DNA from 2 places in the Paenibacillus sp. FSL R7-277 genome. Region 2 is predicted to be linked to the other one. Evidence: riboswitches for the same ligand, from Rfam matches in the RefSeq annotation. Region 2 holds a riboswitch; the other holds the start of a gene.
What was found. Region 2 has a riboswitch for glycine ahead of gcvT (glycine cleavage system aminomethyltransferase GcvT). Riboswitches for the same ligand answer to the same signal wherever they lie in the genome.
Positions count from the first base shown of each region.

Region 1: linked by a shared signal. The riboswitch ahead of C173_RS04570 (amino acid permease) and the one ahead of gcvT (glycine cleavage system aminomethyltransferase GcvT) in region 2 are both predicted to bind glycine.

Region 1 covers NZ_ASPX01000009.1:115,485-123,533, reverse strand. The annotation lists gene C173_RS04590 (ABC transporter substrate-binding protein) at 1-277, opposite strand, end outside; gene C173_RS04585 (carbohydrate ABC transporter permease) at 348-1,262, opposite strand; gene C173_RS04580 (ABC transporter permease) at 1,278-2,231, opposite strand; gene C173_RS04575 (DUF5643 domain-containing protein) at 2,452-3,411, shown strand; glycine riboswitch at 3,575-3,654, shown strand; gene C173_RS04570 (amino acid permease) at 3,798-5,174, shown strand; gene C173_RS04565 (helix-turn-helix transcriptional regulator) at 5,209-6,156, shown strand; gene C173_RS04560 (DinB family protein) at 6,251-6,793, shown strand; gene C173_RS34845 (hypothetical protein) at 6,861-7,328, shown strand; gene C173_RS04555 (methyl-accepting chemotaxis protein) at 7,443-8,049, shown strand, end outside.
Region 2 covers NZ_ASPX01000001.1:51,178-59,226, reverse strand. The annotation lists gene C173_RS00225 (helix-turn-helix domain-containing protein) at 1-742, shown strand, start outside; gene gcvPB (aminomethyl-transferring glycine dehydrogenase subunit GcvPB) at 885-2,345, opposite strand; gene gcvPA (aminomethyl-transferring glycine dehydrogenase subunit GcvPA) at 2,342-3,694, opposite strand; gene gcvT (glycine cleavage system aminomethyltransferase GcvT) at 3,691-4,815, opposite strand; glycine riboswitch at 4,897-4,997, opposite strand; glycine riboswitch at 5,001-5,098, opposite strand; gene gcvH (glycine cleavage system protein GcvH) at 5,283-5,675, shown strand; gene C173_RS00200 (OmpA/MotB family protein) at 5,776-6,672, opposite strand; gene C173_RS00195 (flagellar motor protein) at 6,669-7,460, opposite strand; gene uvrB (excinuclease ABC subunit UvrB) at 7,642-8,049, shown strand, end outside.

The DNA of each region.
Region 1 (8,049 bases), on a different contig from region 2:
CGGCGTTGATTTTCTCTTTGAGATACTTGTTGATCTCATCTACAACTGCCTTGGTATCATTCTGCGGGAAATTCCCGACCGTGTAAACTTTCAGCTTCCGGAACGTTGAGGTATCAGGATTCGTGCTGCCTTCCGTGCCTGCTGTTGCGGCTGCTGCTGTCGATTCTGCCTTGGACGGGGCGGATGCACCTGAATTGCCCCCGCCGCATCCGGTAATGCCCAGTATCACGGCAGTCAGAGCGGCAAGCACCGTGCCTGAGCTTCTTGTTGTTCTCATTTGTATGAACCTCCTCGAATGATAATTAGATCATATATTCTAACCGGCATTTACGCCAGAGCTAGACAGCTTAACCCTTGATCGCACCAATAGTAAGGCCCTTGGTGAAGTACTTCTGGAAGAACGGATAGATGAACAGAATCGGACCAATCGACAGCACGACCATAGCCATCCGCAGACTTTCGGTCGGAACGGATTCCTGTACCATCAGGGCGACACCGCTGCCGGCAAGCTGGGTTTTGAAGAATTCCGCCTGGCGGATCATCTGAATCATGACGTATTGCAGGGAGAACTTGTCGGTGTCATTAATGAATAGCATGGAGTTGAACCAGTCATTCCAATACATCAGCGTAGTGAACAGACCGATCGTAGCCAGAACAGGCAGGGAGATCGGAAGCACAAGCTGGAAGAATATCCTCCATTCCGAGGCCCCGTCAAGCTTGCCGGATTCAATCATCTCCTCCGGAATCGTCTGCTGGAAGAAGGTACGGGTGATGAAGATATAGAAGGCATTGGACAGGCCGGGCAGGATCAGTGCAACCAGCGAGTCCTTCAGATCGAGATAGTTCACGTACAGCAGATAGAAGGGAACAAGCCCTCCCGAGAACAGCATGGTGATCAGCAGGTAGAAGTTGAATGTTTTTTTGAAGGGAAAATCCTTCCGGTAAAGCGGGTACGCATATAGCGCAATCAGCAGCACGGCCAAAACAGTCCCGATAATGGTAACGGTCAGGCTGACGCCATACGCCTTAACCAGTGTCTCCGAATGCTTGAACAGATATTGGTACGCGGATGCGTCGATATGATCGGGCCAGAATTTGTAACCCTGCAGCGTCAAGGCCTTCTCGTTGGTTAAGGAGATGGCGACAATGAGTAGGATCGGCAGAATACATGCCAGGCTGAAGGCGATGAAGAACACATTCAGAATAATCTGGGCGGTAGTGGAGCCTTTGGTATAGGGGTTGCTTCGGGATGCAGTAGTCATTAGAATCCTCCGTTTCTAGAAAAGCGCCGTATCGCGGTTCAGCTTGCGGGCGAGAGCGTTCGCGCCGATGACCAGGAAGAAGCCGACGACCGATTGATAGAAGTTCGCCGCTGAGGACATCCCCAGATCGTTGAGCTGGATCAGGCCCCGGTAGACATAGGTGTCGATGACGTCCGTAGTCGAGCGCAGCGCACCGGAGTCCAGGGTCACATGGTAGAACAGCCCGAAGTCAGAGCGGAAGATGCCGCCCATGTTAAGAATCGTGAGAATGACCATGATCGGTGTGAGCAGCGGCAGGGTAATCTTGGTGATCTGCTGCCATTTGCTGGCGCCGTCCATCACCGCGGCTTCGTACAGCTCTTCGCTGATGCCGGTGATGGCTGCAAGGTAGATGACGCTGCCGATCCCGATGGAGTGCCACATTTTGGTGATCCACAGAATGTAAGGCCATGCGTTAGGATGCATATAGGCATTCACTGAAGAGTAGCCGAACATTGGCAGAATATGCTTGACCAGGAAGCCGTACTCCGGGTGCAGGAAGGCATAGACGATGAAGCTGACCACGACCATGGACAGGAAGTTCGGCATAATCATGACGGTCTGGAAGAACTTCGAAGCCAGCTTGTTACGCACCTCATTGATCGCAATGGCCAGTGAGACCGAGAGGATGAGTCCTGAGATAATGAAGACCACATTGTACCCTACGGTGTTGATGGTCACGCGCAGGGCGTCAGAGGTGGCGAACAGGAACCGGAAGTTGTCGAGCCCGGCCCAAGGACTGCCCATAATGCCGTCAATGTAGTTGATGTTCTTGAAGGCAATGAATAATCCGAACATCGGAATATAGCAGTTGATGAAAAAGATAATCGAGGTGGGCAGCAGCATCAGCAGCAGCACCCGGTATCGCACGATATTGTGCAGCAGACGGCCGAAACGGCCCTGGGGCGGTGTCGCTAGCTTGGTGTTCATAGCTTGTGGTGCGGGATTTGCCATAAGTTCTAACCTCACTCTACTTGTTCTGGATGAATTTATTATAGTAGAGCGGATGAACCGAATTCTCTCTTGCAAATGACCCTGTTTATTCAAAAATGACTTTGTGCAAGTAAGATGTTATTCTGCGCTCCTGTCACAAAATAGAAGCAAGGGAACGTTATACCTGTATATTCTTAATCAGCAAAGGAGAGAAACTATGTACACGATCAGCTTAAATACGATGAAGAAAGCAATGATAGCAACAGCAGTAACGGCTGTACTCGGAGGGACAGTTGTCGGCGGGGGATTCACTGTACCCGTAGCGGCGGCAGTCAATGTCAATAAGGATGCTAAGGCTGGCAGCGTGTTTGCGATCAGCGACAACGCCACTCTGAAGGCTATTTTCCAGAAAGGGCTTGCTGCTGCCCCGAATCAGGCCGTGACCCAGGAAGGGGTGACCCTGACTCTAACCGATCTGATCTATGACAGTAATGAGCTTGTCGCAGGCATTCGGCAGGAGGGAGGGACGGTGGGCAAGAACGGTTCTTTCATGGACCAGACCAGGAATGTGGACGTGTTGATCAATGGGAAAAAGCTGCTGTTTGATACTTCCATCATTCCCAATTTGGAAGATACGGACACAGCCTTGATCTATTTGAGTAAGGGAGCGATGAAGCAGCAAATCCCGGACAAATTCGACCTGACGCTGAAGGCATACGCCAACGGGGTGAAGGAGCCGTTTATTTTCAAAGTTCAAGTGAACAAGCTGGGGACCCTGTTAAGCCTGAAGCCGGGCGTCTCCAAGAAGAACAACAAATTCAATTATACGGTGAATTCCTTCCAGATGACCGCGTTAACGATGTCTCTGCAGGTGACCTTTAAGGGGGAAGTTCCGGCAGCGGCCAAGTCCAAAGTGAACAACCCGGAAAGAATGCTATATGATCTTGTGGATGAGAAGGGGAATGTGGTCTCGCCGTGGGGCAAGCCGTTTGAGAAGGTTAAAACAAGCGGTACCGAGGAACAGAACTATAGTGCATTCCCAGCCGTTCCGAAGTCCATTAGCGTTAAGCCTTTTACGTATTCCAAAGATGCCAGCGGGAAGATGTTCAAAGACAAGCAGGGCCAATGGGCTAAAACTTATTATAAAGACCTGGAAACCAAAATTACGGTTAAATAACGTGCAATGAAGCAGTGCAGGACACCCGGCGATGACCACGAGAGTAACAAATGATATTGACAGAAGTCTGGACTGTGCATAGAATTGAAAAATATTTACATGAAGCCAGCTTCATAAAATTAAATATTAGCAAGCTATGATTGCTGTGGATCACACTACAGCAGGAGCAGCTTCTGGAGAGACTGCGGGGAACCGCAGCGCCGAAGGGTTCACAATCTCAGGCAAAAGGACAGAAGAGTACCGAATTTGTTTTTTGCCGTGCGGATTAGCCGCTGCTGCAGAAGCTTATTTGGAACTTCTTATGAACCGGGAGATTGGATGATATCCAGTCTCCTTTTTGCGTTACCCGGCAGGACAGCGTCATATACACTAAGGGGGAAACAGGTATGGTACAGACAGAATTAAAAAGAGAGCTGGCAAACCGGCACGTCCAGCTTATCGCTATCGGAGGTACGATTGGCACAGGTTTATTCCTGGGATCGGGCAAAGCCATTCAGCAGGCCGGGCCCTCCATCATGCTCACGTATCTGATCGTGGGGCTGGCGGTATTCTTCGTGATGCGTGCGCTCGGGGAGCTGCTGCTCTCGAAGGCGGGGTATCAGTCTTTTACCGATATTGCGGAAGACTACCTGGGGCCGCGCGCGGCCTTCATTACGGGCTGGACCTACTGGTTCTGCTGGATTATGACGGCGATGGCCGATGTGATTGCGGTGGGCGTCTATGTGCAGTACTGGTTCGATATTCCGCAGTGGGTACCGGCCGTGATCTGCCTGATCATTCTGCTCGGACTCAATCTGCTCACGGTCAAAAGCTTCGGCGAACTCGAATTCTGGTTTGCTCTGATCAAGGTGGTTACGATTCTGGCTCTGATTGGCCTGGGGATTGTCCTGCTTGTGACCCAGTTCAAGACAGATGCAGGCTCAGTGTCGGTCAGCAATCTCTGGGAGCACGGGGGCGTGTTCCCGAACGGGGTGAAGGGCTTCCTGTTCTCTTTTCAGATGGTGGTATTCGCCTATGTCGGCGTGGAGCTGGTGGGGGTATCGGCAGCGGAGACGGCTAATCCGGAGAAAAACATCCCGTCCGCGATCAACAAAATTCCGCTGCGGATTCTCTTCTTCTATGTCGGCGCGCTCTTCGTGCTGCTGTGCATTAATCCCTGGACCCAGCTTAGCGCAGCTGAAAGTCCGTTCGTGCGCACCTTCAGTCTGGTCGGGATTCCGGTTGCTGCGGGGATTATCAATTTCGTGGTCTTAACCTCGGCAGCCTCCGCCTGCAACAGCGGGATGTTCTCGACCAGCCGGATTCTCTACAATCTGAGCAGACGGAATCAGGCCTCGCCTCAGCTTGGCAAGCTGAACCGGAATCATGTGCCTGCGAATTCCTTATTCCTCTCCACGCTGGTGATCTCTGCCGGGGCACTGCTCAGCAAGCTTATTCCGGGTCAGGCCTTCGGCATCGTGACTACGATCAGCGCCATTTGCTTCATCTGGGTCTGGGGCGTTGTGCTGGTCTGCCATATCAAGTATAAAAGGAACCGCCCGGACTTACATGCCGCTTCCAAATTTAAAGCGCCGTTCACCCCGGTAATTAACTATGCCGTCCTGACGCTGTTCGCCGCCATTCTTGTGATCATGCTCTTTGCTGCCGAGACCCGTCCGGCGCTGCTGTTCACCCCGCTCTGGTTCATCCTGCTGTTCGTTCTGTATTCCATTAGAAGCCGTAAGGAGAAAAGTGATCAGGAAATCAGTATAATCAATACATAAACTGATTTCAGGATGAAGAGGGTGCAGCCGCCGCATGAACAAGACAGACCGCATGTTAGCTATCGTACTGGAGCTGCAGCGCAAAGGGGTCGTACGGGCAGAGGATCTGGCGTCCGTCTTCGAGACTAGCGTAAGAACCATCTACCGCGATATCCAGGCGCTTAGTGAAGCCGGAGTGCCGGTGGTAGGCGCTACGGGTCAGGGATATTCACTGGTAAAAGGGTATTTCCTGCCTCCGGTCAGCTTCACCGCCGAGGAGGCAGTGACCCTGCTGATCGGGACGGATTTCGTGGAGCAGCGGTTCGACACTCAGTATGGTAACCAGGCCTCCGCAGCAGGGAGGAAGATTGAAGCGGTTCTGCCGGAGGATGTCAAGGAGAATGCCGCCCGGCTCCGCCAGAGCATCCTGCTGCTGAATACCAGTAAAGATAAGCTGCAAGGACAGGAGAAGGAGTACATGGAGCAGATCCGACGCGCGATTCTGGAGCAGCGGAAGATCGGCTTTGGGTATACAAAGGGCAGACAGGAAGCTGACGGAAGTCACCGCAGTGTCCGAACCGCCTCGCCGTATGGACTTGTCTTGAACAGAGGCGCATGGACCCTGGTGGCCTGGTGCGGACTGCGGCAGGAGATCCGTCATTTCCGCTTATCCAGAATGAGTGAGCTTACCATTCTGGATGACCGGTTCGAAGCGCCTGCGGATTTCGATCTGCACGAGTACCAGCCGGAGGATGACCGCCATGTACGTGTGTGCATTTTGGTTCAGCCGGAGATCGCGGGCAAGGCGGCTGAATCGGGTAACTTTTATCTGGAGGCAGTGGAGGACCGGGCAGATGGCAGGCATATGATCTTCCGTGTGCGCCAGCCCGAGGACCTGCTGCAATGGGTGCTTGGCTGGGGAGCGGGGGCGGTTGTCCTGGAGCCGGAAGCGTTGCGGAGGCTTGTGCGGGAGGAAGCGGCGAGAATGCTGGAACGCTACTGACATAACGTTGTCAGGAGAGGTTGTGTATATTCAGAACAGACCTTAAGAATAAAGGAGCTGCCTGAATATTATGAATATGAATATGAATAAGAATATGAAGACAACAGAAGCCTTACAGCAGTTTGAGAAGACTGCCCATCACTATCTTATGGAATTAGATATCTTCAGTATGGAGCAGCTGCTGCGGCAGCCTGCCGAGGGAGAGTGGTCTCTCGGGCAGATGGTCCAGCATTTGATACAATCGGCGCTGTACATGCAGCTCCGTAATATCGATCAGTGTCTGGCCGGGAACGGGGAAGCGGCGGGGAATGAAGCAGAGATGACCCCGGAGGGTAAAGCGATTTTTGCCGGGGGCAGCTTCCCGCCTGTACGCGTTCATGTTCCGCCGTCACCGCAGTACACGCCGGTACAGCCGGAGAGCAAGGAGCAGTTGATCCAGGGTCTGCACACCGTGATGGACCGTATGCGGGAGACCCTGCCGAAGCTTGCGCAGGCACCTGAGCACAGCACTGTCCCTCATCCCCGCTTCGGCCCCTTGACTGCAGCAGAATGGTATCTGCTGATCGAGATGCACTACCGCCACCACTTGCTTCAACTGGACCGGTTGAAGGATGCAATAGGGGCAGGAGTACAATAGAGTTAAGCCGCAATGAGCGAAGGAAAGCCGAAGCCTGTCAGCAATAGACTGACGGGTTCCGGCTTTTTTGGTTGAAAAACCGCCCACACTTGGCACGTTGAGAGTGCGCGGGCCCAATGTGGTCGAAAAACCGCCCACACTGGTCACGCCGATGGCGCGCGGGTCAAATGTGGTCGAAAAACCGACCACAATGGTCACGCCGATGGCGCGCGGACCAGATGTGGTCGAAAAACCGACCACACTGGTCACTTCGAGGGCGCGCAGACCAAATGTGGTCGAAAAACCGACCACACTGGTCACTTCGAGGGCGCGCAGACCAAATGTGGTCGAAAAACCGACCACAATGGTCGCGCCGATGGCGCGTGGGCCAAATGTGGTCGAAAAACCGACCACACTGGTCACTTCGAGGGCGCGCGAGCCAGATGTGGTCGAAAAACCGCCCACAATGGTCACGCCTGCAGGTAGGCGAAGAAAATGTGGGTGCTGCTTGAAGCACCCGCTTCCTTCACCCGTCAGGCTGATGCTGTGCTTATAAATCAATTTTTAATTATTCATTTTTGAATAAAGGAGGTTTGTCGCAAAATGTCGAACTTAACTCAAGATTTCACTGTACCGTGAAGCTACCTGAAATAGAAGGAGAACCGCATCTATGAAAAACATCGTCCGCTCCCTTGAAGAACTAATGAATCTGGCACCCATTCTGAAAGCTGCTTTTCCTTACGATATCTCAATTGCCATCTGCGACACAGAGAAGTTCCTTGCCTATTACCCCGGTGATTCCATTGATCTGGGCATCCGGGCAGGGCAGATCATTCAGGCAGATGAGCCTCTGTATCATGCGCTGAAGCAGGATGAATACTCGGTGGCTAATGTCCCCAGGGAATATTACGGGTATGAATTTGTGGGTACGGTTCTGCCGGTACATGGGGAGGATGAGGAGGTCTGTGGGGCGGTATGCATTCAGGTACGCAGGCAGACGGAGCTGCGGGAGATCGCGGACCGGATGGCGCTGTCCCTGAATCAGGCCAATGCGCGGATTAGCCAGGTCGCGGACGGCTCAGGCCTGCTTGCCGATTATTCGCAGAAGCTGCTGATTCAATCGGATGCAACGGCTTATAGTGTCCGTAAAAGCAGTGAGGTTCTGGCGGTGCTGAGGAAGGTGGCTGACCAGACGAACCTGCTTGGCATTAACGCGGCGATTGAAGCCGCCCATGCCGGGGAGCGGGGCCGGGGCTTCGACGTTGTGGCTAAGGAGA
Region 2 (8,049 bases):
AGCCTTCCGGCCGCTGGATGCACCCCAAGTTGATGTCCAGAGCGGAATGTCCGTAGCGGGTACTTCCGAAGAATCCAGGGAGCATATCTACCATAGAGCTATGATTTCTTCGATCCGCAGTGAAATGAATAAATTAAGCCAGCTGCTCTCGATTCCATATGTGGTGTTCCTGACGGACAAGGCGGGGACTATTCTGGAGCTGGTCTATTCTTCTTCGGAGACGCAGGCCGAGATGGAGCAGGCGGAGCTGCGTCCGGGGGTCAGCTTAAGCAGGCAGCAGGCGGGGATGAATGCCGTATCGCTGGCGATGGAGATGAACTGCATCGGGGTGGTGCGGGGAACGGAGCATACGGATCAGACCTTCCGCGACTGGAACTGTGTATGCGCTCCGCTGCAGGATGATGATAGCGTTTACGGGTATGTTGATATTTCTTTTAATAGAGGAGAGCCGATTGAATTCGCCATTCCATTCGTGCAGCAGATTGCTGAGAATATTATGGAGAAGTGGATGGAAAAGAACCCGGAGATGCAGCAGTACCGGCTTGAATCCACATTACTGGAGTATAAGCTGACCGCGCGGGAGCAGGAGGTAGCAAGGCTATGGCTGATGGAGAAGAGTGCGCTGCATATCGGAAGCGACCTGGGGATCAGTGAAGGCACCGTGCGCAATATGCTGAAGAGTATCTATAGTAAAATGCGGGTGAATGACCGCTTCCAGTTCGTGAAGCGCCTTACGCCGTAGCCGGAGGAATCTGCATCAGATACATACATCAAATAGCCGGTCAGCGATACTAATGTATCCCTGACCCGGCTATTTGAAAATATAGAATTTATATGTTTTACGCTATCCATTATCCTTCTATTTCTTACTGAAAGGCAGAAGGTTAACCGCAGGAGCAATTCAGTACCGGCTTACGCGCGGCCTGCGTCTCATCCAGGCGGCTGATTTCAGTCGTATGCGGTGCGTTAATGACAATCTCCGGGGTTTCCTCCGCTTCCTTAACGATTCGGATCATCGTCTCAATGAAACCGTCGAGCGTCTCCTTGCTCTCGGTCTCGGTCGGCTCAATCATCATACATTCCTCTACCGTCAGCGGGAAGTAGACGGTTGGCGGATGATAGCCGAAGTCGAGCAGCCGTTTGGCTACATCGAGGGTACGTACACCGTATTGCTTAAGGTTCTTACCGGACATGACGAATTCATGCTTGCAGACGCCCGGGAAGGGAATCTCGAAGTAAGGAGCCAGCCGGTGCATCATATAGTTGGCGTTCAGCACGGCGTTCTCGGACACCTCGCGGAGGCCGTCGGGACCGTAGGTACGGATATACGCATAAGCACGGACGAGAATCCCGAAGTTTCCGTAAAAGGCTTTGACGCGGCCGATCGATTCCGGCCCGCCACAGTCCAGCGAGAAGCTGCCGTCTTCGCTGCGGACCACAGTAGGCTGCGGCAGGAACGGGATCAGCTTCGCCTTCACGCCGACCGGTCCGGCTCCCGGTCCGCCGCCGCCATGCGGTGTGCTCATCGTTTTGTGCAGGTTGAGATGCACGACATCGAAGCCCATATCGCCCGGGCGGGTAATGCCCATAATCGCGTTGGAGTTCGCTCCATCATAATAGAGCAGGCCGCCCGCTTCATGGACAATTGCGGCGATCTCGACGATCTGCGTCTCGAAGAGTCCAAGAGTACTCGGGTTCGTGAGCATCAGCGCGGCGGTGTCGCTGCCGACAGCTGCCTTCAGCGCTTCGAGATCGACCATTCCCTTGTCGTTGGAGGGGATGGTCACGGTGTCGAGTCCCGCTGCGGCGGCACTTGCTGGATTGGTGCCGTGCGAGGAATCGGGCACGATGACCTTGGAGCGGACCTCTCCGCGGCTCTCATGGTAGGCGCGGATCATCATCAGGCCGGTCCACTCGCCATGGGCTCCGGCAGCAGGCTGCAGGGATACGGCATCCATGCCGGTCAGGGCGGCGAGATCCTTTTGCAGCGTGTACATCAGTTCAAGCGCACCCTGGATGCTCTCCTCCGGCTGGTACGGATGGATCCTGGAGAGTCCCGGGAAGCGGGCGACATCCTCGTTGATCTTCGGGTTGTATTTCATAGTGCAGGAGCCGAGCGGATAGAAGCCGTTATCGACTCCGAAGTTGCGGCGGGACAGGGCGGTATAGTGGCGGATGACATCCACCTCGGATACCTCCGGCAGTACGACCGGCTCACTGCGCAGCAGCCCTTCGGGAAGGAGGGAGTCAATGCCTTCGTCCTGCGGCACATCACATTGAGGCAGGGAGTAGGCCGAGCGGCCGGGACGGCTTAATTCAAAAATCAGACTTTGTTCCGGTTTCATACACAGCCCTCCAGTGCGCTTGCGAATTCGTCAATTTCGGTCTTGCTTCGTTTCTCCGTTACGGCAACCAGCATATGTCCGGACAGCTCGGGATAATCCCGGCCTAAGTCATAACCGCCCAGATAGCCTTCCTTCAGCAGCTTGGAGTTCACTGCACTCACACTGCTGCCCTCCGGGAGCTTCAAGACAAATTCATTGAAGAACGGGGCCGTGAAGACGCGCTCAGCGCCGGTGATTTCAGCCAGCCGCCCAGCGGCATAGTGACTCTTGCGGATGTTCAGCTCACCCACCTCGCGCATGCCCTCCTTGCCCATCACGGACAGGTAGACGGAAGCGCACAGCGCCAAGAGCGCCTGGTTGGAGCAGATATTTGAGGTCGCCTTCTCCCGGCGGATATGCTGTTCGCGGGCTTGGAGCGTCAGCACGAAGCCGCGCTTGCCATTCCGGTCAACGGTCTGGCCGACGATCCGGCCCGGCATCCGGCGCATGAGCGGTTCGGCCACTGCGAAGAATCCGCAGGTGGGTCCACCCAGTGATGCGGCGATACCCAGCGGCTGCGCGTCGCCGACTACGATGTCTGCGCCAAGCCGTCCGGGGGACTCCAATACGCCAAGTGCAATGGGGTTCGCGCTGACCACGAGCAGTCCCTTGACCGCATGGATCAGCGGCTCGATCTGGCGCAGATCTTCAATACCGCCGAAGAAGTTGGGCGACTGAACCAGAACGGCAGCCGTATCGCTGTCGATGGCTTCAGCCAGCTTGGCGAGATCAGTTACCCCGTCAGCATAATCAATCTCTACAATTTGCAGGCCCCAGGCGTTGGCGGAGGTACGCAGCACCTGACGCGCTTCCGGGTGAACCGTACGGGAGACAATCAGCTTCTTGCGTTTGGTGGCACCTGCGGCCAGCACAGCCGCTTCGGACAGGGCCGTTGCACCGTCATACATACTGGCATTGGCGACCTTCATCCCGGTCAGTTCACAGATATAGGACTGGAATTCGAAGATCGCCTGTAGCTCACCCTGACTGATCTCCGGCTGATAAGGGGTATAGGCGGTATAGAATTCCGAACGGGAAATCACATGGTTGATGACGACCGGAACGTGGTGATCGTATAATCCGGCACCGAGGAAGCTGGCGTGGGTGTCGAAATCGGCATTCTTGTCGGCGAGCCCCTTCATATGGCGAAGCAGTGCGTACTCATCCAGGGCGCCGGACATCGGCAGGGTTCCCTGGTAACGGACAGACTGCGGAATATCGGCGAACAGCTCATCGATGGACTGTATGCCTACGGTCTCCATCATTTCTGCGCGGTCTTGCCCGGTCATAGGCAGATAGCGGTGCTTCATTGCGGCTTCACTCCTTGGCTTCTTTTGTAGAATGGGGCTTTGATGACGGCAGCCTTGAGCTGCTTGCCGCGGATCTCTACGTACACCTCTGTACCGATCTCCGTATAGGCAGTATCCAGCAGGGCGAGTCCGAGATTCCGCTTCAGGGTCGGGGACTGGGTGCCTGTCGTTACTTCACCGATCTTCACTCCATCCGCGTATACGGGATAGTGGGAGCGGGGAATGCCACGGTCGATCATCTCCAGGCCCACAAGACGACGGGGCAGACCGGCTTCCTTCTGCTTCAGCAGGGCGTCACGGCCGATGAAGTCGCCTGCATCCAACTTCACGAAGAACTGGACACCGGCTTCGAGTGGAGTGATATCCGCCGACAGCTCCTGGCCGTACAGCGGCAGTTTGGCCTCGAAGCGCAGCGTGTCGCGTGCGCCGAGTCCGGCAGGAGTCAGGCCATGCGGAGCGCCTGCTTCCAGCAGGCCCTTCCAGAGGGTAGCCGCCGTATCAGCAGGAGCGTACAGCTCGAAGCCATCCTCACCGGTATATCCGGAGCGGGAGAGCAGGACGCTGACGCCGCAGACCTCGGCGTGTTCGATGAAGTGAAAAGGCTTGAGTTCCGTTAGAGGAGCGTCCGTCACTTTGGCAAGGATGGTCTCAGCCAGCGGTCCCTGCAAGGCAAGCAGCAGGGTCTCATCCGAGACATTGTTCAGAGTGACCCCGCTGAACTCAGCGGTGAGATGCTCCTGCAGCCACTGGAAGTCCTTGTCGATATTCGACGCATTGACGACAAGCATGTAACGCTCCTCGCCCAGACGGTATACGAGCAGATCGTCCACCACTCCGCCGCTTGGATAGAGCATCAGCGTATACTGCGCCGCGCCGTCTTCCAAGCGGCTGACATCATTCGTGGTCATTCTCTGGAGGAAGGCTTCTGCGCCCTCTCCGGTAACCATGAATTCTCCCATGTGGGAGACATCGAACAGTCCGGCCTGATTGCGGACGGCTTCATGCTCCTTCACGATCCCTGTGAACTGAACCGGCAGCTCCCAGCCGCCAAAATCAATACATCTGGACTCCGCATACGCGGCATAGAGATCATAAAAAGGCGTTCTTCTCAAAGACTCCATCTCGTCACTCCCTTGGCTTTGATTACATACGAAAAAGGACAGGCGAAAGCCATTATGCACGTATGCATAAATGGACTTTCGCTCTGTCCTTGGTACCTGAGAGTTACCCTGCATTGCAGCGCAGGTTTCCCCGTTGGTGATCCGTGAAGCCTGCGGCGCAGGCATCCGGATGCTCTCCAGAGATGCGTCCGGCAAAGGTCCTTTTGCCTGAGAGATTCACCCATCCCGGGCTTACTCCTTCGGCGCTGTCTTCCTGTGAGACAGTCTCTCCCTATGCCATCATTCGCAAACCATATGTTTTTCTACTGACTCCATTAAACCGGGTAACCCTCCGCCCTGTCAATCAAAAAACGTCAAAAAGTTGACAAATTTAATTTTACTGTCAGTTATATTGACATTAGGCAAGCCGATAACTTAGGCTATAACTAAATTTAGAACTCCAATTACGGAAAAGAGGCGGCTTGGACATGAGTGAAGTGCTTGACAACCTGCTATACAGCGAAGAGCATGAGTGGGCGCAGCAGGGCGAGGGACGCGTAGTACGTGTAGGGATTACGGATCATGCGCAGCATCTGCTCGGCGATATCGTGTTTGTAGAATTCCCGGAAGTCGGCGCGGCAATCTCCGCTGGTGACAGCGTGGGCAGTATTGAGTCCGTGAAGACGGTATCGGAGCTATATTCACCCGTATCCGGTAAGGTGACCAAGATCAACGATGCGCTGGAGGCCAGCCCGGAGCTGATCAACGATCAGCCCTACGGAGACGGTTGGATTTTTGAGCTGGAGCTTGATGCTGAGTTCGCAGAGGCAGTAACCGGCCTGCTGGATGCGGCTGCGTACAAGGAACTGGTTGGGGAATAAAAGTTAGCTTATTTGCGGAAGCGGATGTTAATACGGCAGACCTCTCTTTATTACATTAGATGTTACTAATGTGAGAGGTCTGTCTTTTTGCGTCTGTATATTATTCCGTCTCCTGCAGCTGGCGCAGAACAATGAGTTCGACCCGGCGGTTCTTCTGTCTGCCTTCGGTGGTCGCATTATCATATGCAGGCCGGGTATCGGCATAACCCGCGTACTGGAAGGTATCGGGGCTCAGCCCCTCTTTGTCCAGAAAAAAGCGCAGGACCGACAGCGCCCGGGCGCCCGATAGCTCCCAGTTGTCTTTGTACACTGAGCCTGGCGTCACGGGAACATTGTCGGTGTGGCCTTCGATGCTGATGGTGGCGCCGATGCCGCGGAACAGGCCGGAGAGCTGGCGCAGTGCAGGGAGTGCAGGCGATTTCAGCTCAGCCTTACCCGCATCGAACAGGAAGCGGTCACTGAGCGTGATCGCAATGCCCTGCGGCTTATCGGCAACAAAAATCTGCTCACCCAGGTTATTCTCCTCCACGTATTGGGTGATAACGCCCATAAGCGCAGCCAGCTTCGCCTCCTGTTCACGAAAAGCAAGCTCGCGCGCAGACGGCTGGTGTCCAGCCCCATCTCCTTCTTGTCCGGCTGCAGGTGTATCTGCCCCGTGTCCATTGAGTCCGTTCGCATCCCCAGAGTCTGTGGCCGAAGGCGTGTCAGCGGTGCTGCCGTCTTCATTATGACCCTTCGAAACGTCAGTCCCTGTAATGCCCTGATTGCCCTCCAGAACGTCGCTTCCGCCTTCCAGTACTGTACTTCCGCTCTTGAAGGTATCCGATAAGGAGCCGCTGACAATGGCATATTTCTGCGAATCGAGACTGCTCATGGCATACAGAATCACGAAGAAAATAAGCAGAAGCGTGATCAGATCCGCATAGGTAATCATCCAGCGGTCCCGGCTCTCTTTCCCTGCGGCGGCGCGGTGCTGCCGGCGGTTTCTTTGTCTCATAACGGGTCTCCCGGACTGGTGCTGGTGCTGGCGCTGCGTTTAGGGGCGTCTGCCAGGAAAGGGGCCAGCTTTTGACGGACCAGATGCGGGTGATCCCCGTTCTGCAGGGACAGAATGCCGACGAGCAGCATCTCCATGGTGCCTAGCTCACTTTGGCTGCGGGATTTGATTTTGGAGGCAATGGGTAAAAAGATTAGATTGGCGCTGGCTACGCCATAGAGCGTTGCTGTAAAAGCTACGGCAATGGACGCGCCCAGATTCGAAGGGTCCGTTAAGTTGCTCAGAACCCGGATCAGGCCCATAACGGTACCGATAATGCCCATGGTCGGTGCATAGCCGCCGGCGGCTTCGAATATTTTGGCATAGCCTTCATATTTCAGTTCCTTGGCATCCATCCCAAGCTCCAGAATCTGCCGGACCTGATCCGGGTCATTGCCGTCGACAATCAGAAACAGGCCTTCACGGGTGAAGGGGTCGGGATGTTCCTCCGCTCGTTTCTCCAGGGCGAGAACACCGCCGCGCCGCGTTAGTGCAGCCATAGCAATCAATTCTTCGGCTTGTTCCCGGCTGGTATCCCGTTGTCTGCCAAAAGCCAGGCGGAGCGCCGCCGGAATGCTGCGGAGCTTGGACGCCGGGAAGCTGATGAGTACAGCCGCAAGGGTGCCGCCGAATACGATCAGGGCAGCATTGGGCTGCAGCAGGCCGGACAGGCTGCCGCCCTCCCACAGAAAACCGCCGATCATAGCGGCAATTCCGGCCAGCAGGCCGAGTATTGTAATGAAATCCATAAATTCAGGCTCCTTAAATTTCTATATATTATGGTTTGCAACAGTCTGGGCAACGCTGTATAATAAACGGGAACGTGCATTCCTATCTTCCATATTTTTCAGCTTGGTATGGATGAAGGATGATTAGGGTTAAAATTATAATATATTCATATATTCTAGACGATAGAGGGGAGACGGGCAAATGAGTGATATTGTCGTCAGTACGAAGACTTTTGCACTGGAGTCCGAGTATACACCCCAGGGCGATCAGCCTCATGCCATAGAAGAGTTATTGGACGGCATCCGGCAGGGCAAGAAGCACCAGACGCTGCTGGGAGCGACAGGTACAGGCAAGACCTTTACCATCGCACAAGTGATTTCCAAGTTGAACCGCCCCACGCTGGTTATTGCGCACAACAAGACGCTTGCTGCGCAGCTGGCGAGTGAGTTCAAAGAATTTTTTCCGAGCAATTCCGTGGATTACTTCGTCAGTTACTACGATTACTACCAGCCAGAGGCGTACATCCCTTCCTCCGATACCTACATTGAGAAAGACTCCAGCATAAATGAAGAAATCGACAAGCTCCGCCACTCGGCAACAAGCTCGCTG